3 regions of the Vibrio gallaecicus genome follow, and region 3 is predicted to be linked to each of the others. Evidence: riboswitches for the same ligand, from Rfam matches in the RefSeq annotation. Region 3 holds a riboswitch; each other region holds the start of a gene.
What was found. Region 3 has a riboswitch for thiamine pyrophosphate ahead of thiB (thiamine ABC transporter substrate binding subunit). Riboswitches for the same ligand answer to the same signal wherever they lie in the genome.

Region 1 (7,475 bases), on a different replicon from region 3:
TTCGCATCATGTTTATCTGCATTGGCGACAAAAACCAATTCATCATACGCAGGCACGCCGTGCTCTTCAGGGAAGAAGGCTTTAGCTTTAAACCCTTCTAGTGCTAATTGGTTGGTTTCGAAGTTACGTAACCCGCCCCAAATAGCATCTACTTTTCCAGAAGCAAGAGATGAAGACAGCGCCCAGCCAATATTGATCGTTTCAACATCTTCAAATGCGACATTTTCTTGAGCAAGCATAGTGCCGATCGTCGCTTCTTCATTGCCTGCTATCGCGATACCAATTTTTTTACCTTTTAAGTCGGCTAATGAATCATTCTTGCCGTTATCTAGCACCATTAAAGTATTGAGTGGTGTTGCGATAAGTGTAGAAGCGCGAACCAGTGGTAAGCCTGCTGCCACATCCATGGTTAAGCTTGGTTGGTAAGTAACCGCAAGATCAACGCGACCTGCTGCAACCAGTTTGGCTGGGGTACTTGGATCCGCAGGCTCTTGTATCTCAACTTCGATGCCTTGATCTTTAAAGTAACCACGTTCATGCGCAATAACGATTGGACCATGGTTGGGGTTCACGAACCAATCAAGCATAAGTGTCATTGGCTTTTCAGCTGCTAACGCGTGACCTGAAGTAAGAGAAGTAAGCAGGGCGATAGCACTCATTAGCTTGGTTTTTAATAGCTTAGTTTTTAGTAAATTGGTCTTTAATGGCTTAGTCTTTAATAGATTAGTACTTTTCACTTTTGTCATTTCCTTTTGCATTATGGTTGTCTGTGAGACATGTTCTGAGTTTTTACTTTTAAGATTGCTCGCAGCTTGGGTTTATTATTGGTTTTCCCAAGGTATTGCTTTTTTTAGTATTTTGTCGGTGATGAAATAAAGCGAGATGGATAGCACCGCCAGAATGAATAGTGCGGCAAACATTTCATCAATGATCATTCGCGCATTCGCTTGTAGCATTAAATATCCGAGCCCAGCACTAGAGCCGACCCACTCGCCTACGACTGCGCCTATTGGGGCAATGACAACGGCGACACGTATCCCAGAGGCTAATGTTGGCAATGCTGCTGGCAATTGGATATGGCGGAGTAGTTGCCATTTAGATGCGCCCATGGTTTTAGCAAGGTCTAGGTAGCCATTTGGCGTATTTCTTAGTCCGTCATAACAACAAGTGGTGACAGGGAAGAAGATTATGATGGCTGCCATCACGACTTTAGAAGCCATGCCATAGCCTAGCCAAAGCATCAAAACTGGTGCGATAGCAAAAACAGGAATGGCTTGGCTAGCAATTAAGATGGGCAATAACCAGCGTTTGAGCGGCTCAAACATCAACATCTGCAACGCGAAAAATAGCCCCATAGAAAGCCCAAGCAGTAAGCCGAATATGATTTCTTGAGCGGTCACCCATGTGTGCTTGAGTAACACGTCATGGCGCTCTATGAGCTTTATCATGACTTCTAGCGGGGCTGGTAATATGAAGCTCGGCATGGCAAATGCCGTTACAACGAGCTGCCATAAACCTAACACCACGGTGCCACTTATCAGCAAACGTACCGCTGGGTGGGTGCCTTGTTTTTGGTTAAACGTCGTTTCAACTGATGCCGTATTCTGTAATGCGTTATTACTGGTTTGGTTACTCATAATCACGCTCCAGCTGATTGAGTATCGCCTGTTGGAGCTCTGCGCATTTCGCATCCAATATTCTAGGAGGACAAGTCGAAGGCACTGAAAGAGGGTGAGCATTAGCTGGAGTGCCTTGTAATACATACAAGTTATTTGCTAAACGGACCGCTTCTTGGGGATCATGAGTAATCAACACAACGGTTTTATCTTGAAGCAACTCACTGGCGAGAGTTTGTAACTTATGTCTGTTGACAGCATCAAGCGCTGAAAATGGCTCATCCATCAATACGACGGGTTTGTCTTGCATCAGCGTTCGAGCTAATGCAACGCGCTGGCGCATTCCACCAGAAAGTTGAGCAGGTTTTGCATCTGCGTAGTCAGCCAGCCCGACTGCTTTTAAGAGTGAGAGAGCCTTTGCTTGAACATTGTTAGCAGAAGTAGCCTGTTTTGAAATATCGTGTTTAGAAGCTGAATGCTTAGAAATAGAGCCGTTTGACTGAGTCATAAAACGCTCACTTAAACAGACGTTATCAATCACTGAAAGCCAAGGCAGTAGAAGATCTTGCTGCGCCATGTAGGCGATACGACCCTGCAAAGGCAGGGTATCTGAGGTAGACAGTGAGCCATTCCATTCGACTTTGTCTTCTAGCAAACCAGCTAAATAACGTAAGACGGTGGTTTTCCCGCAACCACTTCGACCAAGTAGTACTGTCCATTTCCCAGCTTCAAGGTGTAAATGCAGGTTAGCTAAGGTATCTACAGCACTATCTTGGTAACGCAAGCTGGCATTATTTATTTCAATACCGACCTTGCTTATCTCGACATCTACCTTGTTTATTTCAATACCGACTTTTAACTGGCTTGTATGGTCTACGTGCACTGGTTTCTTTGGCTGACATTCAGGTGCTTCCTGTATGTCAGCAGTATTAGCGGACATTAGCATGCCCTGCATAGAAGTGGTTTACTGGTCCATGCCCTTGCCCAACTTGTAGTTCATCCGCGTGAGCAATCGCTTCAGATATGTATTTTTTACCTAAATTTACCGCTTGGTTTAGTTCATTACCTTGAGCTAGAAAAGACGCAATAGCGGAAGAAAGGGTACAGCCAGTACCATGAGTGTTTTTGGTCGGGTAGCGCTTTGCACTGATTAGAGATGAGCTACTTGGTAGTATGAGCAAATCATTACTGTTTTCGTCTTTCTCTAAATGACCACCTTTCAGTAAAACCGCCTTTGCGCCTAATGCTCTTAACTCTTCAACCATGTCTTGCATGTCAGATTCGCTTTCAGGCACTGGTTTCCCTGTTAAAGCCGCACCTTCCGGTAGGTTCGGGGTGATAATATCCGCAAGTGGGATCAGCTCTGCTTTTAATGTACTGATGGCCGATTCTTTCAGCAGTAAATCACCGCTGGTCGCTACCATTACTGGGTCGATAACTAAATGTTTTGGTTGGTACTGCTTAATTTTTTCGGCAACAACTTTGATAATCTCAGAGTCTGCCAGCATGCCGACTTTGACAGCCACAATATTTAGATCGGTGAAAACAGCGTCTAACTGGCTTGCCACGTGTTCTAAGGGGATGGGGAAAATGGCAGATACGCCTTGAGTGTTTTGCGAAGTGATAGCTGTGATGACAGAGCAAGCGAAGCTGCCAGTTGCAGACATAGCTTTGATATCAGCTTGAATACCCGCGCCGCCGCCACTGTCTGAACCTGCGATGGTTAAAACGATCGGTGTCGTTAAATCTGAAATGGTATTTTGTGAAAGGTATTCTGAATGAAGCGATTGTATTGGTGATGTCATGATGGCTCCTACTGTCGAAAAGACGCAGGAGAACAGGCATAGATCGATGAAAGGCGTGCAGTGAGAACAATGAGTGAAGACCCTATTGAAGTACTACGCAGATCAATGCTTATAGTTCCCTACGCCAGTGCTAACTGAATCAGGTTCAACGGGTCTCGAATCACGATCTCAGCAAATTCAGATAACTGTATTTGCCCCCCGACTATTGAGCATAATCATAACAGTACTTCCTACCTTGGGGTACTGATTTTAGACAGCCTAAGTATATTATAAAGTCTTAAAGTAGATATTCTAAATGGGATGATAAGTTTTAATTTACGTTTGAGTTAAAGATAACCAATGGCGTTATGGATGTTTGAAAAAAGCACATCATTGACGATTTCATCTTTAATCATTTTTTGATTGTTCGCCAACTCAACATCTGAAGAGATCCTAAAGCGTTTCAGTTCTGAATCGATAAGGTTGTAGATATGAACCCCATTCGTTGTTGAACCATTCGTACTTTTAATTACAGACGAGCTATCAGACGAGATTGCCTCGAAATCAAAGCTATATGAAAGCGCATTTTTCCAGCTTTTTGAGTCGTCAGTGATATCAAAATTCAAGTTTTCGACATCATTGATTTTTGAACCGGTTGGATAGTACAACATAGCGTCGATACCGATTAGGTTATCTTCTATAAGGCTGCGGTTAACGGTGAGTTTGAGGGTTGAAAACTCACCACGAGCATTGGCTTCATTTTGTTCGTCAAACTCAGAATAATGGATAGAAAAATCTTCAGTGGTTGGGTCCCAATGACAACTTAAATTGTATGCTGTATCCGTAGCAATGGCATTGGTGTAATTGGTGTGGCAGATGCTAATAATGTGCGCATAATCAATGCCTAAATGTTCAGAAACGTCTTGATAAGTCTCTTTTAGTTTATTGTCTATCTGGGTTTCACTTAGTTTATTTTCTGGAAGTGAAGCCTTGCTTTGAACATCAACATCGTTACATGCAATAAGGGTAGGTAAGGCGCTAAGAGCCAGCAATTTTTTTAACTTTGGAGTTTTATTTAGCATTGGAGTCCAGGACGTAATTTTAAAGGCGATTTAGTAATGATTAATCAAATGACGTTTAAGCCATTGCGTTGCAACTCCGTTTGCCTTTAACTCTGGGGTGATAAGCTCAATTCTGAGTAAGTGCCCCTTTTCACTGATTTCCGATTCAATGATATCGATTCGTTCTTGATTTTCTAATGCGACTGATTTTGGAATGACTGCCCAGCCAATGTCATTTTCAACCAAGGTGATCACTGACTCCATATCACTAACATTCACTCTCTCGATATCCGGTAAATCTATGTATTTATGTTCAAGGTTATAGATACTAGAGCGTGAAACTTGTTTAAAACCAAACAAATCGGCATGCCCAACAGGTGTTTTGGTTAATGGATTACCCTTGGAGCAAATTAAGCAGGTTTCTATGTAGTCTATGGTTTGAAAACGTATACTTTTATCAAAGAACCAGCGTCCAGTCGCGAGCCCTACATCGACTTCATTTTTCTCAATAAGGTAAACAATATCTTGAGTCATTAACTGCCTGACCACTAATTCAACCGTTGGGAATGTTAGTTGGAAATCGACAATGAGTTGGCGCATCTTTTTAGTCATCAACCAATCATCAATAGCAAGCACAATCCGATCTTCAATGCCGGAAGATAAATGGTGGGCATGGCTGAGTAGCGTCGTTTCAGATGCGATCATGTTCTTCGCATGAAACAATAAGGCAGCACCTTCGTTAGTAATAGTTGGTTTATAACCACTACGATCGAACAATGATAAATTTAGGTCAATTTCTAAATCTGAGATGGCGTTACTAATCCAAGACTGAGCTTTGCCTTGTTTTTTGGCTGCTGCGGAAAAAGAGCCACATTCAGCTGCGTACACAAATGCTTTAATTTTATCGGTGTTCAAATGACTGTTAACCTTAATCGCGTTATACCATCAGTATTTGTGTAGATTATAGGCTAAAAATTGAGATTAAAAGATAGACACTATAACTATTTATTATAGTGTTCGATGTTGAGGGGCTTGGAGACATAAATTACATTGATTATTGTGTCTCAAAACTAACGTTGTGATGGCTCACTTTTGGTTTCAGGGTGTGCCACGAAAGGGACTTTTTTAATAAAGAGTTTTAGGGCTTGATAGTAAATACCAAACACAATTTTGAAGGTCATAGCAGGAATACTAAGCAAAGTATTCCATAAACTTTGCGACGAAATTGGTCTTTTGGATAGGGCTAATGTCGCATCGAATACCTTGCGTTCTATATTTTGGTCATTGGGCTTTCGGTTTTCAATATGGACTAATGTGCTATGCGCTGGCGGTTTAATTTTCCAGTGGTACATCATATTAAGATCCATGAAAGGTGACACATGAAAGTCCTTTTTTACTTTCATCTCTTTCGCCATATCAATTAAGTAATAGTGCCTTTGCCGCCAAGGAGTGTTACTGACTTCTGCCAGCATATACTGGCATTTTCCTGCTGAATCGTAACAAAAATAGCAATTTATAGGGCTAAAATAGAGCCCTAAGCAGCGGCACTGAACCAGCATTGTCACTCTGTTTGAAGTATCCCAAGTACCACCCAATAGTTTTACTTTATCTGATATTCTATCTTTTAAATTGCCGGGCTCGTTTCTAATGTAGTCGGATTCGACAAATCGAATTGGGTTAAACCACCTCAGCCCAAAAACAAGGCTACGCGATGAGGTTTTAGCCAACTCATCAAGATCAATACCCATCATGAACAGTTGATAGCTGAACTTATGGGTAATCTCACCGAAACGGCGGTGGCGTACATTGCCCCAATAGATGCCGCTGAACTCATCTTCGCTACGTGCTGAGTCAGAGTGTGTCGAGCTAGAGTGTGCTGAATTCGTTTTCATAAACCGAGACCAAAACGTTTAGTCACATCTAAAGCACTGCGTACACCGTCTTCATGAAAGCCGTTATACCAGTATGCACCAGCAAAGTGGCAGCCATTTTTGCCACAAATTAGCTCACGCTTGTGCTGCGCTGTAACCGTTGTGGTATTGAGTACCGGGTGGTGATAAACGTAGCTTCTGATTATCTTACTTGGGTCAATTGCTTCACTTTGGTTCAACGTGACACAGAAAGTGTCATCACTTTGAATACCTTGCAGGATATTCATGTTGTAGGTCACGCAGGCTGGGCGTTGGCTGTTCCCATCAAGCATATAATTCCAGCTTGCCCAAGCTAATTTTCTATCTGGAAGCAAACTAAGATCGGTATGTAATATGACTTCATTTCGGCTGTAAGGAATCGCACCTAATACTTCATACTCTTGGGAGGTTGGGGCTTCAAGTAAACTCAGTGCTTGATCTGAATGACACGCAAATATGACTTCATCAAAGTTTTGTTTTTCACCGTTTTCAAATTCTATAACGATTTGATTTTCGCTTTCGGGTTCATCACGAATCACTTTTTTGATTGAGGTATTTGTCTGAACCGGTTTACTTAATCGTGACAAAATTACGTCTACATAAGAACGCGAACCTTTCGGAATAACATACCACTGAGGGCGGTTTACAATGTCTAGTAGACCGTGGTTGTAGAAAAATTTAATGAAAAATTTGAGCTCAAACTGCTCCATTTCATTCAAGCTAGTTGACCAAATTGCAGCGCCCATAGGCAAGATGTAGTGCTGGCTGAAAAAGTCAGAAAAACTATTAGACTTTAGAAAATCACCTAACGTGACATTTTCAGGAAAGTCATTCACTTCATAGGCTTGTTTACATAGCTTATTAAATTTGATGATTTCAGAAATAAGCTTCCAAAACTTGGGTTTGAAGATGTTACGTCTTTGAGCGAATAGTGAGTTGATACCGTGTCCGTTGTATTCAAACTTAGTTGTAGTGTTATGCACACTAAAACTCATTTCTGTAGGCTGGCGATCAACCCCTAGTTGAATAAGCAGCTGATTAAAGTTTGGGTAAGTTCTGTCATTAAAAACAATGAACCCAGTATCAATAGAATAGGCTTGCCCT
Region 2 (7,475 bases), 330 kb from region 3:
CGTGTATGAAGAAGGCCTTCGGGTTGTAAAGTACTTTCAGTTGTGAGGAAGGGGGTAAGCTTAATACGCTTATCTCTTGACGTTAGCAACAGAAGAAGCACCGGCTAACTCCGTGCCAGCAGCCGCGGTAATACGGAGGGTGCGAGCGTTAATCGGAATTACTGGGCGTAAAGCGCATGCAGGTGGTTCATTAAGTCAGATGTGAAAGCCCGGGGCTCAACCTCGGAACTGCATTTGAAACTGGTGAACTAGAGTACTGTAGAGGGGGGTAGAATTTCAGGTGTAGCGGTGAAATGCGTAGAGATCTGAAGGAATACCAGTGGCGAAGGCGGCCCCCTGGACAGATACTGACACTCAGATGCGAAAGCGTGGGGAGCAAACAGGATTAGATACCCTGGTAGTCCACGCCGTAAACGATGTCTACTTGGAGGTTGTGGCCTTGAGCCGTGGCTTTCGGAGCTAACGCGTTAAGTAGACCGCCTGGGGAGTACGGTCGCAAGATTAAAACTCAAATGAATTGACGGGGGCCCGCACAAGCGGTGGAGCATGTGGTTTAATTCGATGCAACGCGAAGAACCTTACCTACTCTTGACATCCAGAGAAGCCAGCGGAGACGCAGGTGTGCCTTCGGGAGCTCTGAGACAGGTGCTGCATGGCTGTCGTCAGCTCGTGTTGTGAAATGTTGGGTTAAGTCCCGCAACGAGCGCAACCCTTATCCTTGTTTGCCAGCGAGTAATGTCGGGAACTCCAGGGAGACTGCCGGTGATAAACCGGAGGAAGGTGGGGACGACGTCAAGTCATCATGGCCCTTACGAGTAGGGCTACACACGTGCTACAATGGCGCATACAGAGGGCAGCAAGCTAGCGATAGTGAGCGAATCCCAAAAAGTGCGTCGTAGTCCGGATTGGAGTCTGCAACTCGACTCCATGAAGTCGGAATCGCTAGTAATCGTGAATCAGAATGTCACGGTGAATACGTTCCCGGGCCTTGTACACACCGCCCGTCACACCATGGGAGTGGGCTGCAAAAGAAGTGGGTAGTTTAACCTTTCGGGGAGGACGCTCACCACTTTGTGGTTCATGACTGGGGTGAAGTCGTAACAAGGTAGCCCTAGGGGAACCTGGGGCTGGATCACCTCCTTATACGAAGATATCGTTGATGAGTACCCACACAGATTGATTAGGTTTAAAAAGTAAAAGAGACGAAGAACTCCCAAGTTCTTCAATATCCAGTGTCCCGTTCGTCTAGAGGCCTAGGACACCGCCCTTTCACGGCGGTAACAGGGGTTCGACTCCCCTACGGGATACCATTGGGTCGTTAGCTCAGTTGGTAGAGCAGTTGACTTTTAATCAATTGGTCGCAGGTTCGAATCCTGCACGACCCACCATTCTTTCTCCGCGAAGGAATTAAAACTATCGTGGGCGATTAGCTCAGTTGGGAGAGCACCTGCCTTACAAGCAGGGGGTCACTGGTTCGAGCCCGGTATCGCCCACCATTCTCTAAATATTCTTGGTTATATTCATATCCAAACCACTTCATTTGTCGTTGGTTGGTATGTTTGATTCTGAGAGTCTTTAGAAAATGTGAATTTTAGAACACTGGTTCTTAAAGTCTCATGCTCTTTAACAATTTGGAAAGCTGACTGATTGATTACTTACGAGTAATTCAATCAAATTTAAAAGTTCTCAATGTTTATCTTTAACTAGATAAACACAACAAACACATTCAAGTGTCTTGTATTCGAATCAAACCTAGTTTGATTCACAATTGAGTCCGGCAAACAGTTATCAAGAATTAACCCTTCTTGATGACAACCAAAACCTTGGTTAGTTGCCATACACAAGACCCTTTCGGGTTGTATGGTTAAGTGACTAAGCGTACACGGTGGATGCCTTGGCAGTCAGAGGCGATGAAAGGCGTAATAACTTGCGATAAGCCCAGATTAGGTAGTAATAACCTTTTGAGTCTGGGATTCCTGAATGGGGAAACCCACTTACATAAGTAAGTATCCTGTTGTGAATACATAGCAACAGGAGGCAAACCGGGGGAACTGAAACATCTAAGTACCCCGAGGAAGAGAAATCAACCGAGATTCCGAAAGTAGCGGCGAGCGAAATTGGATTAGCCCTTAAGCTTTTAATGATGCAGGTGAAGACTCTGGAAAGTGTCGCAACAAAGGGTGATAGCCCCGTAACCGACGCATCATAATCAGTGAAATCGAGTAGGGCGGGACACGTGATATCCTGTCTGAATATGGGGGGACCATCCTCCAAGGCTAAATACTACTGACTGACCGATAGTGAACCAGTACCGTGAGGGAAAGGCGAAAAGAACCCCTGTGAGGGGAGTGAAATAGAACCTGAAACCGTGTACGTACAAGCAGTAGGAGCACCTTCGTGGTGTGACTGCGTACCTTTTGTATAATGGGTCAGCGACTTAATTTTAGTAGCAAGGTTAACCGTTTAGGGGAGCCGTAGGGAAACCGAGTCTTAACTGGGCGTACAGTTGCTAGGATTAGACCCGAAACCAGGTGATCTAGCCATGGGCAGGTTGAAGGTTGAGTAACATCAACTGGAGGACCGAACCGACTAATGTTGAAAAATTAGCGGATGACTTGTGGCTAGGGGTGAAAGGCCAATCAAACCTGGAGATAGCTGGTTCTCCCCGAAAGCTATTTAGGTAGCGCCTCGGACGAATACTACTGGGGGTAGAGCACTGTTAAGGCTAGGGGGTCATCCCGACTTACCAACCCTTTGCAAACTCCGAATACCAGTAAGTACTATCCGGGAGACACACGGCGGGTGCTAACGTCCGTCGTGGAGAGGGAAACAACCCAGACCGCCAGCTAAGGTCCCAAAGTATAGCTAAGTGGGAAACGATGTGGGAAGGCTCAGACAGCCAGGATGTTGGCTTAGAAGCAGCCATCATTTAAAGAAAGCGTAATAGCTCACTGGTCGAGTCGGCCTGCGCGGAAGATGTAACGGGGCTAAGCTATACACCGAAGCTGCGGCTACGTACCTTAGGGTATGTGGGGTAGGGGAGCGTTCTGTAAGCCGTTGAAGGTGGTCTGTAAGGGCTGCTGGAGGTATCAGAAGTGCGAATGCTGACATGAGTAACGATAAAGGGAGTGAAAAACTCCCTCGCCGGAAGACCAAGGGTTCCTGTCCAACGTTAATCGGGGCAGGGTAAGTCGACTCCTAAGGCGAGGCCGAAAGGCGTAGTCGATGGGAAACAGGTTAATATTCCTGTACTTCTTATAATTGCGATGGGGGGACGGAGAAGGCTAGGTGAGCCTGGCGACGGTTGTCCAGGTCCAAGTACGTAGGCGGAAAGTTTAGGTAAATCCGGACTTTCATTAACGCTGAGATACGATGTCGAGCTACTACGGTAGTGAAGTCATTGATGCCATACTTCCAGGAAAAGCCTCTAAGCTTCAGATTATAAGAAATCGTACCCCAAACCGACACAGGTGGTCGGGTAGAGAATACCAAGGCGCTTGAGAGAACTCGGGTGAAGGAACTAGGCAAAATGGTACCGTAACTTCGGGAGAAGGTACGCTCTTATCAGTGAAGTCCCTTGCGGATGGAGCAGACGAGAGTCGCAGATACCAGGTGGCTGCAACTGTTTATTAAAAACACAGCACTGTGCAAAATCGTAAGATGACGTATACGGTGTGACGCCTGCCCGGTGCCGGAAGGTTAATTGATGGGGTTAGACTTCGGTCGAAGCTCTTGATCGAAGCCCCGGTAAACGGCGGCCGTAACTATAACGGTCCTAAGGTAGCGAAATTCCTTGTCGGGTAAGTTCCGACCTGCACGAATGGCGTAATGATGGCCACGCTGTCTCCACCCGAGACTCAGTGAAATTGAAATCGCTGTGAAGATGCAGTGTACCCGCGGCTAGACGGAAAGACCCCGTGAACCTTTACTACAGCTTGGCACTGAACATTGACCCTACATGTGTAGGATAGGTGGGAGACTATGAAATTGCGTCGCTAGATGTGATGGAGTCGTCCTTGAAATACCACCCTTGTATGCTTGATGTTCTAACGTCGGTCCCTGAATCGGGATTACGGACAGTGCCTGGTGGGTAGTTTGACTGGGGCGGTCTCCTCCCAAAGAGTAACGGAGGAGCACGAAGGTGGGCTAAACACGGTTGGACATCGTGTGGTTAGTGCAATGGCATAAGCCCGCTTGACTGCGAGAATGACAATTCGAGCAGGTGCGAAAGCAGGTCATAGTGATCCGGTGGTTCTGAATGGAAGGGCCATCGCTCAACGGATAAAAGGTACTCCGGGGATAACAGGCTGATACCGCCCAAGAGTTCATATCGACGGCGGTGTTTGGCACCTCGATGTCGGCTCATCACATCCTGGGGCTGAAGTCGGTCCCAAGGGTATGGCTGTTCGCCATTTAAAGTGGTACGCGAGCTGGGTTTAGAACGTCGTGAGACAGTTCGGTCCCTATCTGCCGTGGGCGTTGGAAAATTGAAAGGGGCTGCTCCTAGTACGAGAGGACCGGAGTGGACGAACCTCTGGTGTTCGGGTTGTCATGCCAATGGCATTGCCCGGTAGCTAAGTTCGGAATCGATAAGCGCTGAAAGCATCTAAGCGCGAAGCGAGCCTTGAGATGAGTTTTCCCTGACGCTTTAAGCGTCCTTAAGGGTTGTCGTAGACTACGACGTTGATAGGCAGGGTGTGTAAGTGCTGCGAGGCATTGAGCTAACCTGTACTAATTGCCCGTGAGGCTTAACCATACAACACCCAAGGGGTTTTGTGGACTCATAGAAATACCAGACCTTGAATGAGTTTGAAGAGAACAAAAACAGCTTTCCAGATTATTTTGCCTTCAGTTTTTAAAACTGGAAGTAAAAGCAAAATTTGCTTGGCGACCATAGCATTGTGGACCCACCTGATCCCATGCCGAACTCAGAAGTGAAACACAATAGCGCCGATGGTAGTGTGGGGCTTCCCCATGTGAGAGTAGGACATCGCCAGGCTTTAAATTATAATCTTTAGGTTGACCAACCTGGAGATATGGACGCTCACTTAGTGAGTTGACCACTGCGGAGTGGTAGTTCAGTTGGTTAGAATACCGGCCTGTCACGCCGGGGGTCGCGGGTTCGAGTCCCGTCCACTCCGCCACTATTTAGGAAAAAGCCTTGCTACATGCAAGGCTTTTTTCGAATCTAACTTATGTTAGAAAAATTTTAGGGGTGTAGCTCCAATTGGCAGAGCAGCGGATTCCAAATCCGCGTGTTGGGAGTTCGAATCTCTCCACCCCTGCCATATTAAAAAAGCTCATACTTTTCAGTATGAGCTTTTTTTCTATATGGAAGAAAATAGTTGATTCCTATCTTAATACTCATCCATTCCGTTTTACTCGCCAGCTGGATCCAACTCCTTGATCAAGAAACTTACTTATTACTGAAACTACGATTAACGTGACAGCTGTAACTTTTTAAATTATCTGAATAATCTTATGTTGTTTACTCGATTTTATTTAGCTAAAAGCTAGAATGTAGCAAGTAATTTAATGGGGGGAGCTATGGGACAATTATCAATTTTGGGCTTTATCGCTGTGGGTGGTGCATTTGGTGCATGCTCACGCTATCTAATATCAGAACTTTGCGTCGCATTATTTGGGCGAGGTTTTCCATACGGAACTTTAACGGTTAATGTTATTGGCTCGTTTATCATGGGGTTATTAATCGCTGCATTTGAAAATGAGCTACTTGCTACAGAACCGTGGCGACAGATTATCGGTTTAGGTTTCCTTGGTGCATTAACTACCTTTTCAACCTTCTCTATGGATAATGTATTACTGATGCAGCAGGGCGCTTTTTTTAAGATGGGTCTGAATGTTTTACTTAATGTCGTATTAAGTATCTCCGCAGCATGGATTGGCTTCCAGCTTTTAATTAAATCTTAACTTTAGTTACAACAAATCTAACAGGTCGCTTGGTTTATCTAAGTTGATTTTATATACTCGATATCACTTGTCGGAGTGCCATATGGCTGAGACCGTTAATACGGGATCCGTTGAACCTGATCAGGCTAATACCTGCGAAGGGAACAAGAGTAGATATCTAACTAGTTTCTAGTCAATCTATCCTTAGATCACAGCTGAATTATAGGCGCGTGATCCCTCTTGTAGCATCTAATCCGCCAAGCATTTTTATCCAAAATAAATATTTGTTTTAAAAAACAAACAAGGAAGAATGCTATGTCGAGCCGTAAACAATCAAGATTGGAAGCGAAGCAATTTATTGATTCACTTTCAGTACAACCCTACCCAAACTCTAATAAAACTTATATTGAAGGTTCACGCCCAGATATCCAAGTACCTGTTCGTGAAATATCTTTGGCTGACAGCTTAGTCGGAGGTACTAAAGATGCCCCTATATTTGAGCCTAATGAGCCTATTCAAGTTTATGACACCTCAGGCTTTTACACCGATCCAAGTCATGATATCGACCTTTACAGCGGTCTTTCTAAGCTAAGAGAGAATTGGATTGAGGAAAGAAGCGATACTGAATTACTTGATGACGTAAGTTCTGTATATACGAAGGAGAGGTTAGAGGATGAGACTCTCGATGACCTACGTTATGGAAATCTACCACGTATTAGGCGTGCTACTGAAGGTAGTTGTGTTACACAGTTGCACTATGCTCGACAAGGTATCATTACTCCTGAAATGGAATACATTGCCATTCGTGAGAATATGGGGCGTCAAAAGTTTGCAGATGAACAGCTAAACCATCAACATCCTGGACACAGTTTTGGTGCCAATCTACCTAAAGAAATTACCCCTGAGTTTGTTCGAAAAGAAGTTGCTGAAGGACGAGCTATTATCCCTTCAAATATTAACCACCCTGAATCAGAGCCAATGATCATTGGTCGAAACTTCCTAGTGAAAGTGAATGCTAATATTGGTAACTCTTCAGTGAGCTCCTCAATTGAAGAGGAAGTTGAGAAGTTAGTATGGTCAACTCGTTGGGGCGGCGACACTGTGATGGATCTGTCTACTGGACGTAATATTCACGAAACTCGAGAATGGATACTACGTAACAGCCCTGTGCCGATTGGTACCGTTCCAATGTACCAGGCCCTTGAAAAAGTTAATGGCGTTGCTGAAGATCTTAATTGGGAAGTCATGCGTGATACGCTGATTGAACAAGCAGAGCAGGGTGTTGACTACTTTACTATTCACGCTGGCTTACTACTGCGCTATGTTCCAATGACTGCTAAGCGTGTGACAGGTATTGTCTCTCGTGGCGGTTCTATTATTGCGAAATGGTGTCTTGCTCACCACCAAGAAAGCTTCCTTTATACCCATTTCCGTGAAATCTGTGAAATCTGTGCAAAGTACGATGTTGCTCTGTCATTAGGTGATGGTTTACGCCCAGGCTCTATTGCAGATGCCAATGATGAGGCTCAATTCTCAGAGTTACGTACTTTAGGTGAGTTAACTAA
Region 3 (7,475 bases):
CGTTTTCCACTTCACACATGCGAGTAGAAACACTTAATCCCGTTGATTTAGTTATTGCGACTTCAGCTGCGTCTGAGCTGACTGATGCCATGTCTAATGCTTTCGCTACTGCGGCTTCTAACTCAACACGTTGCTGAGCGACTTGCTGTTTCACATCCATATCTAATCTAATTTTAAGTATCAATATTCGTTAGGATAACAAGAATTTCGCATTCTCCCCAAGATTCTTGCTAAAATAGGCGTATATTCGTTTGAGATAGTGATATAGGCAGAAAAGATGGCTCGCAAAAACCAAAAAGCCCCATGGGAACCAGAAGAAGAAATCATCTGGGTAAGTAAGACAGAAATGAAAACGGACATGGACGCCCTGCAAAAGCTGGGAGAAGAGCTTGTTGAATTAAAGCCTTCGATTCTTGATAAGTTTCCTTTGTCTGAAGATCTGGCTTTAGCGATTAAAGATGCACAGCGCTTTAAGAACGAAGCAAAGCGACGTCAACTTCAATACATTGGTAAAGTAATGCGCAATGTAGATCCTGAGCCAATTCAAGCTGCTTTAGATAAGATTCGCAACAAACACTCTCAAGCAACAGTTGAACTGCACAAACTAGAACAACTGCGTGACCGCGTTGTTGCTGAAGGCGATAAAGCTATTTCAGAAGTGATGGACATGTACCCTGAAGCAGACCGTCAGCGTCTTCGCCAGCTCGCTCGCCAAGCTAACAAAGAGAAATCAGCGAATAAGCCAGCCAAGTCTTCTCGTGAGATTTTCCAAATCTTAAAAGAGTTAAAGCTAGGCGACTAACCTTCGCCCCTCTTTACTCAGAAAGATAATAAAAGACCTAGCACATGCTAGGTCTTTTGGTTTTAGAAGTGCTTAATATCGATATGTACTGAAGTATTAAGATGTACTTAGCCTCAATATGTATTGACTATCAAAGTTCAGTCGTCACTCACCCGCTTTAACAAATGAGCTCAATTCTTGCTGGGAATGATCAGCCGTCAGTACCTCTATCGAGTCTTCAACCAGCACCTTACCGAGTGCCACAAAAACAAACTTATTCGCGATACTGCGTGCATCACCTAAATGGTGAGTCACCATCAAGACCGTAATATTTCGCTCTGCCGCTAATCGCTTCACTAGGTTAAGCATTTCCTCACGAAGCAAAGGGTCAAGTGCTGAGAAAGGTTCATCAAGTAACCAGATATCATGAGGCTGAACAAAACAGCGGGCAAGCGCGACACGCTGACGCTGACCGCCAGATAAATGCTCCGGCAATCTATCTAAATATTCCGCCACTCCAACTTGTGCTGCAGCCTGCTCAACTTCGAGCTTTTGGGTTACTGTAAGCTTTAAACCCGGATGCAACCCTAAGCCAATATTTTCACGTACCGTGAGGTGGGCAAACAGGTTGTGTTCTTGAAACAGCATAGCCAATGGACGTTGATGCGCTTCCTTACCAATAAGCGATTGCCCTGCCACAGAGATCTCACCCGATGTAGGCTCGATAAACCCAGCAACCAGCGCCAATAGTGTGGACTTTCCGGCACCGCTCGGTCCCATCAACGCGACAATGTCGCCCTGCTCAGCTTGAAAGTCAAAGCGAAACAACTCTCGGTGATAGTGGTAGTCCACCTCTTTCATCACTAACATTATCGGTTCCTTAATTCTTTCGCGTTAGAATTTGAGTTTCGAGTAAATAAAAATTCAATCAGACTAAAACTGCCCACACTCAGTAGCAATAAACTCACAGAAACCACCGCAGCCGCCTCCATTTGATAACTGCCTAGCAATTGGAATAAATACAAAGGTAACGTTCTAAAATCATGACTGCCAAATAAAGCAATTGCGCTTAAGTCACCTATAGCTAACATAAAACTAATCGCAAACGCTTGTGCCATCGGCTTTCGTAACGCTCGCCATTCCACTAACCTGAATCGAGTCAGTCCCGTCATACCCAAACTTGGACATAAATATTGATATTGCTGAGCTAGGTGCAACATAGGTTGCGCAAGGGTTTTAATCACATAAGGCAATGCCATTAAACTGTTTACCGCAACCACAACGAAAAAGGCTAAGCTAAAAACATCGGTAAATGATCGAAGTAACAAGAATAAACCAGTACTGATCACTAGCCCTGGTGTCACCAAAATAATGGTGCCCACTAATTCAATTTTATCGGCTTTGAAGTTTTTGCCATGCAGACGCCAAGCTCGGCTAGTTATAAGAATCGCGATACCAATGATCATCGCAATAATACTGGCAAGCACGGCCACTTTTAATGATGTTCCAAGAGCGTTCCAAAAAGGCGCACTGGTTAAGACATTAAAACCTTGCGCATTAATACCACTAATGATGACCATGACCAAAGGTGGTAGCACAAGCAGTGAAACAGCTATGATCCAAAAGCTATCCCACCCTTTTGACCAATAAGTATCTTTCACTAAATACTTATCATCAGACTGTTGGCTAGGAGTAACAGAGATCGGTTTAGAGAGGCGTTGAATACTGATCGCGAGGACACCGCACAATAGCATTTGCCAAATCGCCAGTATCGCCCCCGCCTGTAAATCAAAATCAAACTTAATCGCTTGATAAATGGCGAGTTCTATAGTGGTCGATTTCGGACCGCCACCTAATGCCATGACAGTTGCAAAACTAGTAAAGCACAGCATAAACACTAAGCCACATACATGAGGAAGCTGCTGGCGTAACCTAGGCCATTCTACCCATTTAAACTTATCCCAATGCGTCATTCCTAAATGAGCACACAGCTTGTGCTGTTCTGCAGGCACCGTCTCAATCGCTTGTAATAAAAGCCGGCTAGCGTAAGGCAAATTGAAAAAGACATGCGCAAGCAAAATGCCATTTAGACCGTAGATTGAAAATGGGAGTTTAATATCAAATTGAGCGAGCCCTTTAGCCAACCAACCACTGTTGCCATAAATAGCTAGAATCCCAAACACACCAACGAGAACAGGAAGAACTAAGGTAGAGGCAAAAAGCCGCAATAAAATACTTCGCCCAGGGAACTGACGGCGAGATAAAGCATGAGCAACAGGAATAGCAAAAAGCACACTTAATACCATCGAAAGTGTAGCTTGATAGAAACTGAACTTTGTTACATGCCAATAGTAAGGGTCTGACCATACTTGGCTTATATCAAGAGTAGGGGCATTGCTAAGCAATGCCCCTACTGATGAGATAACAAAAGCGGCAATGAGTAACGCAACCCATAAGCCAATCTTTGGAATCGAATTTAACATGTCGCTCCGTTAAAAATGTTTCACTTGAGAACCAAAAAGAACGATTAAAATGTTAAAGCACTTTGCCATTCACGGATCCAAGTCTTACGATTTTCTGCTACTTCATCTGAAGAAAAGCTCAGTGCATTACTTGGCACTGTCAACGCTTCAAAGCCTTCAGGTAATTTAACGCCAGTCACAGGGTACATCCAATTTCCGGTTGGCATGGCAGATTGGAAGCCATCGCTTAAAATGAACTGCATGAATTCATCAGCAAGCTTTTCATTTTTGCTGCCTTTCACTTTTGCGGCAACTTCAACTTGGGTGTAATGACCTTCAGCAAAATTTGCGGCTGCGTATTTTGAGTCGCTTTCTGCAATAATGTGATAAGCAGGTGACGTCGTGTAAGAAAGCACTAAATCAGATTCACCCTCTAAAAACATAGAGTAAGCTTCAGACCAACCTTTCGTCACGGTTACTGTCTTTTTCGCTAGCTGTTTCCATGCTTGAGTCGTGTCGTCACCATACACAGACTTCATCCAAAGCATTAAACCTTGACCAGGTGTTGAGGTGCGAGGATCTTGATAAATCACTTTAAGGTCATCACGTTGCTCAACTAATTCTTTTAAGCTTTTTGGCGGGTTTTCTAGCTTTTCTTTATTGTAAACAAAAGCAAAGTAACCAAAGTCGAACGGTACAAACGTATTATCGCTCCAACCATTAGGCAGAGTAACAGCAGAAGTATCTACTTTATGCTCAGCCAATAAACCTGTTTTTTTCGCTTCAGCCATCAGGTTGTTATCTAAACCTAAAATGATGTCAGCCTTACTATTGCCACCTTCAAGACGCAGTCGATTTAAAATAGACACACCATCCTCTAAAGCAACAAAGTTAACATCACAGCCACACTGCGCTTCAAATGCTTTTTCTACTGCTGGTCTAGGTCCCCAATCAGCAGCAAAAGAATCGTAGGTATACACCGTTAATGTACTATTAGCCGCTAGTGTACTATCAGCAGCTAAAGCTGAAAATGAAGTCACTGTTGCTAAAGCAAGAGTAGTTAATGCAAATTTCACTGGACGCTCTCCATGGTCATGAGCGGCACAGGTTTGAGGGAGGATAAATAGGTAGGATCCTAACTCAATTCCTACGCCAGCATTATCTGGTTCAGGTTTACGGGTCCCAAGGTTAAACTTGATCTCAGCTAACATTCATAAATCGAATGCTTCGCTCCCCGATGAGTGATTTGGATTGTAATTGGAATTGACTCAATAAGCTATAACGATCCCGTTACTTGCGTTGATCATATCCCCAACGTGGCACTAAACCTTGCTCAACACCAAGGTGATCCAAAATTCTCGCCACCATAAAATCCACCAGATCTTCAATGGTCTTAGGTTGATGATAAAAACCCGGAGCAGCGGGCATAATAGTCACACCCATAGTGGATAACTTATGCATGTTCTCTAAATGCAGTGTAGAAAATGGAGTTTCTCTTACCACCAACAATAATTGTCCACGCTCTTTCATCACCACATCAGCGGCGCGTTCAATCAAATTATCTGACATTCCATGAGCGATAGACGCAACACTTCCTGCTGAACATGGGCAAACCACCATCTGCTTAGGAGCAGCAGAACCAGATGCCACAGGCGAAAACCAATCATCCTTGCCGCATACAATCAGCTTTTCAGGATCGCAATTTAAGTGCTTAACCAGCACCGCTTTTGCTGCGTCTGGACCCGCTGGCAATTTAAGATCATGTTCCGTTGCCATGACTACGCGAGCCGCAGAAGAAATGAGTAGATACACTTGATAATCAGCAGCAAGTAAACACTCTAATAAACGTAAGCCATAAGGGGCGCCAGAAGCGCCAGTAAAAGCTAATGTGATGGCTTTATTCTTTGTCGTCATGATCTCAATTACTTCTTATTAATAATTCTATGGTGAGTGTTAATTCTTGCTTGCAAGTGCATCCAGTAACTTTTGATGGATACCGCCAAAGCCGCCATTACTCATCACAAGTATTTGGTCTTGTGGTTGTGCTTCAGCAACGATTCTTGATACGAAAGCATCCATATCATCACTCACATAAGCGGGTTGATGACATGCGTCAGCAATATCTTGAACTGACCAATCAATATTATCAGGCTGGAACAAGTACGTGGAATCAGCTTGCTTTAAAGAGTCAGCTAATGTCTCTTTATGAACACCTCGCTTCATCGTGGCAGAGCGAGGTTCCAGAACCGCGATAATTTTCTGCTCACCCACCTTATTACGTAACCCACCTAAAGTAAGTTCAATTGCTGTAGGGTGATGAGCAAAATCGTCATACACCTTCACCTTCGCAACTTCGCCTTTTAATTCTAAACGACGCTTCGTATTAATAAACTTAGCAAGAGATTCACAGCCTAGGTCGGGAGTAACGCCCACATGACGAGCCGCTGCAATTGCCATCAATGCATTATTTACATTGTGGTCGCCAACAAGATCCCAATCCACCGTTCCGACTTTTTCATTTTGGAAGTAGACATTAAATTGAGAACCATCTTTAACTAACTTTTCAGCACGCCAATCATTCAAACTTTCTTCACTAGGCTGATTCACTAAAATATCAGTTTCTTGATTCAATGAAGCTTCACTGCTGTATTCAGTTTCACTCCAACAACCACGTTCCAGTACATCTTCAATGGCAGTATCTTGTCTTGGGGAGAAAATTCGACCATTGCTTGGAACAGTGCGTACCAAATGATGAAATTGACGCTTAATTGCCTCTAAATCATCAAAAATATCCGCATGATCGAACTCTAAATTATTCATGACTAAGGTTCTTGGATGGTAGTGAACAAACTTAGAACGTTTATCGAAAAAAGCACTGTCATACTCATCGGCTTCGACTACGAAAAACATACTCTCACCTAAGCGAGCTGAGATGCCGAAATTGCCAAGCACCCCTCCCACCAAAAAGCCTGGGGCATAGCCACAGTCTTCTAAAATCCAAGCTAACATGCTCGATGTGGTCGTTTTTCCGTGTGTCCCAGACACAGCAAGAACCCAACGGTCATGCAGTAAGAACTCTTGTAGCCACTGGGGGCCAGACGTGTATTTTAGATTGTTGTTAAGTACATATTCGACACATGGGTTACCGCGGCTCATCGCATTTCCAATCACCACTAAATCCGGTCTTGGCTCTAACTGCTGAGGATCAAACCCTTCAATAATCTCAATGCCTTGGGATTCTAAAAGCGTGCTCATAGGTGGATAAACATTAGCATCGCTTCCTGTCACTTTATGACCCAATTGACGAGCTAAAACAGCGGCACCACCCATAAAAGTGCCACAAATCCCTAAGATGTGAATATGCATAAGTTACTTCCAAATACTTGTCGAAAAGTGCTAGTGAAATGAACAATTTCTCAATAAAACTATTTGCATTACTTATCACGAATCGGCTTGTAAAAGCGAGCAGCAATGCAAAACAAATTTAGTCGACATTGTAACTGAGATCTCTGTCGCTTAGTTCATTACCATTAAAAAGATCTACCCCGTAGAATTTAACTTAAGTGTCTAGGTGAATAAAGCCCACTAGAGGTCAGGTTCAGTAGCACTAAAATCCCCCACTATATTTAGAGAAGCTTAAGGAATTAACATGTCTGAGATGCGCACCCTTGGCGAGTTTATTGTTGCAAAACAAAATGACTTCCCTCACGCAAGCGGTGATCTTTCATCCCTTCTATCATCAATTCGTCTTGCTGCAAAAATCGTAAACCGTGAAATCAATAAAGCAGGTCTAGTTGATATTACTGGTGCAGTTGGTACAGATAATGTTCAAGGTGAAGAGCAGCAAAAGCTTGATCTATACGCTAATGACAAATTTAAAGCCGCTCTAGAAGCTCGCGATCAAGTTTGTGGTGTTGCGAGTGAAGAAGAAGACGAAGCTGTTGCTTTTAACAAGGAACTGAACAAAAACGCTAAGTACGTTGTACTTATGGATCCTTTGGATGGTTCATCAAACATTGATGTGAATGTTTCAGTTGGTACTATTTTCTCTATCTACCGCCGAGTATCCCCAATCGGTACACCTCCAACTCAAGAAGATTTCTTGCAGCCTGGTAACAAACAAGTCGCTGCTGGCTATGTGGTTTATGGTTCATCAACCATGCTGGTTTATACTACAGGTAAAGGGGTAAATGGTTTCACTTACGACCCTTCACTAGGTACTTTCTGTCTAT

Region 1: it holds a riboswitch for thiamine pyrophosphate, as region 3 does, so the genes downstream of both, thiD (bifunctional hydroxymethylpyrimidine kinase/phosphomethylpyrimidine kinase) here and thiB (thiamine ABC transporter substrate binding subunit) in region 3, are expected to answer to the same signal.
Region 2: it holds a riboswitch for thiamine pyrophosphate, as region 3 does, so the genes downstream of both, thiC (phosphomethylpyrimidine synthase ThiC) here and thiB (thiamine ABC transporter substrate binding subunit) in region 3, are expected to answer to the same signal.

The regions. Positions count from the first base shown of each region.
Region 1 is NZ_AP025491.1:1,560,774-1,568,248, reverse strand. Features, by position in the region: gene OCU78_RS21850 (ABC transporter substrate-binding protein) at 1-659, opposite strand, end outside; gene OCU78_RS21845 (ABC transporter permease) at 822-1,637, opposite strand; gene OCU78_RS21840 (ABC transporter ATP-binding protein) at 1,630-2,556, opposite strand; gene thiD (bifunctional hydroxymethylpyrimidine kinase/phosphomethylpyrimidine kinase) at 2,546-3,421, opposite strand; TPP riboswitch at 3,521-3,632, opposite strand; gene OCU78_RS21830 (hypothetical protein) at 3,748-4,482, opposite strand; gene OCU78_RS21825 (LysR family transcriptional regulator) at 4,513-5,376, opposite strand; gene OCU78_RS21820 (DUF1365 domain-containing protein) at 5,532-6,353, opposite strand; gene OCU78_RS21815 (NAD(P)/FAD-dependent oxidoreductase) at 6,350-7,475, opposite strand, start outside.
Region 2 is NZ_AP025490.1:3,228,976-3,236,450, reverse strand. Features, by position in the region: rRNA gene OCU78_RS14265 (16S ribosomal RNA) at 1-1,143, shown strand, start outside; tRNA gene OCU78_RS14260 (tRNA-Glu) at 1,235-1,310, shown strand; tRNA gene OCU78_RS14255 (tRNA-Lys) at 1,313-1,388, shown strand; tRNA gene OCU78_RS14250 (tRNA-Val) at 1,421-1,496, shown strand; gene OCU78_RS14245 (hypothetical protein) at 1,704-1,838, opposite strand; rRNA gene OCU78_RS14240 (23S ribosomal RNA) at 1,863-4,756, shown strand; rRNA gene rrf (5S ribosomal RNA) at 4,884-4,999, shown strand; tRNA gene OCU78_RS14230 (tRNA-Asp) at 5,068-5,144, shown strand; tRNA gene OCU78_RS14225 (tRNA-Trp) at 5,212-5,288, shown strand; gene crcB (fluoride efflux transporter CrcB) at 5,548-5,931, shown strand; TPP riboswitch at 5,993-6,091, shown strand; gene thiC (phosphomethylpyrimidine synthase ThiC) at 6,226-7,475, shown strand, end outside.
Region 3 is NZ_AP025490.1:2,898,847-2,906,321, forward strand. Features, by position in the region: gene pmbA (metalloprotease PmbA) at 1-160, opposite strand, end outside; gene yjgA (ribosome biogenesis factor YjgA) at 278-802, shown strand; gene thiQ (thiamine ABC transporter ATP-binding protein) at 947-1,651, opposite strand; gene thiP (thiamine/thiamine pyrophosphate ABC transporter permease ThiP) at 1,651-3,264, opposite strand; gene thiB (thiamine ABC transporter substrate binding subunit) at 3,309-4,319, opposite strand; TPP riboswitch at 4,371-4,490, opposite strand; gene OCU78_RS12635 (flavin prenyltransferase UbiX) at 4,534-5,157, opposite strand; gene mpl (UDP-N-acetylmuramate:L-alanyl-gamma-D-glutamyl-meso-diaminopimelate ligase) at 5,197-6,609, opposite strand; gene fbp (class 1 fructose-bisphosphatase) at 6,893-7,475, shown strand, end outside.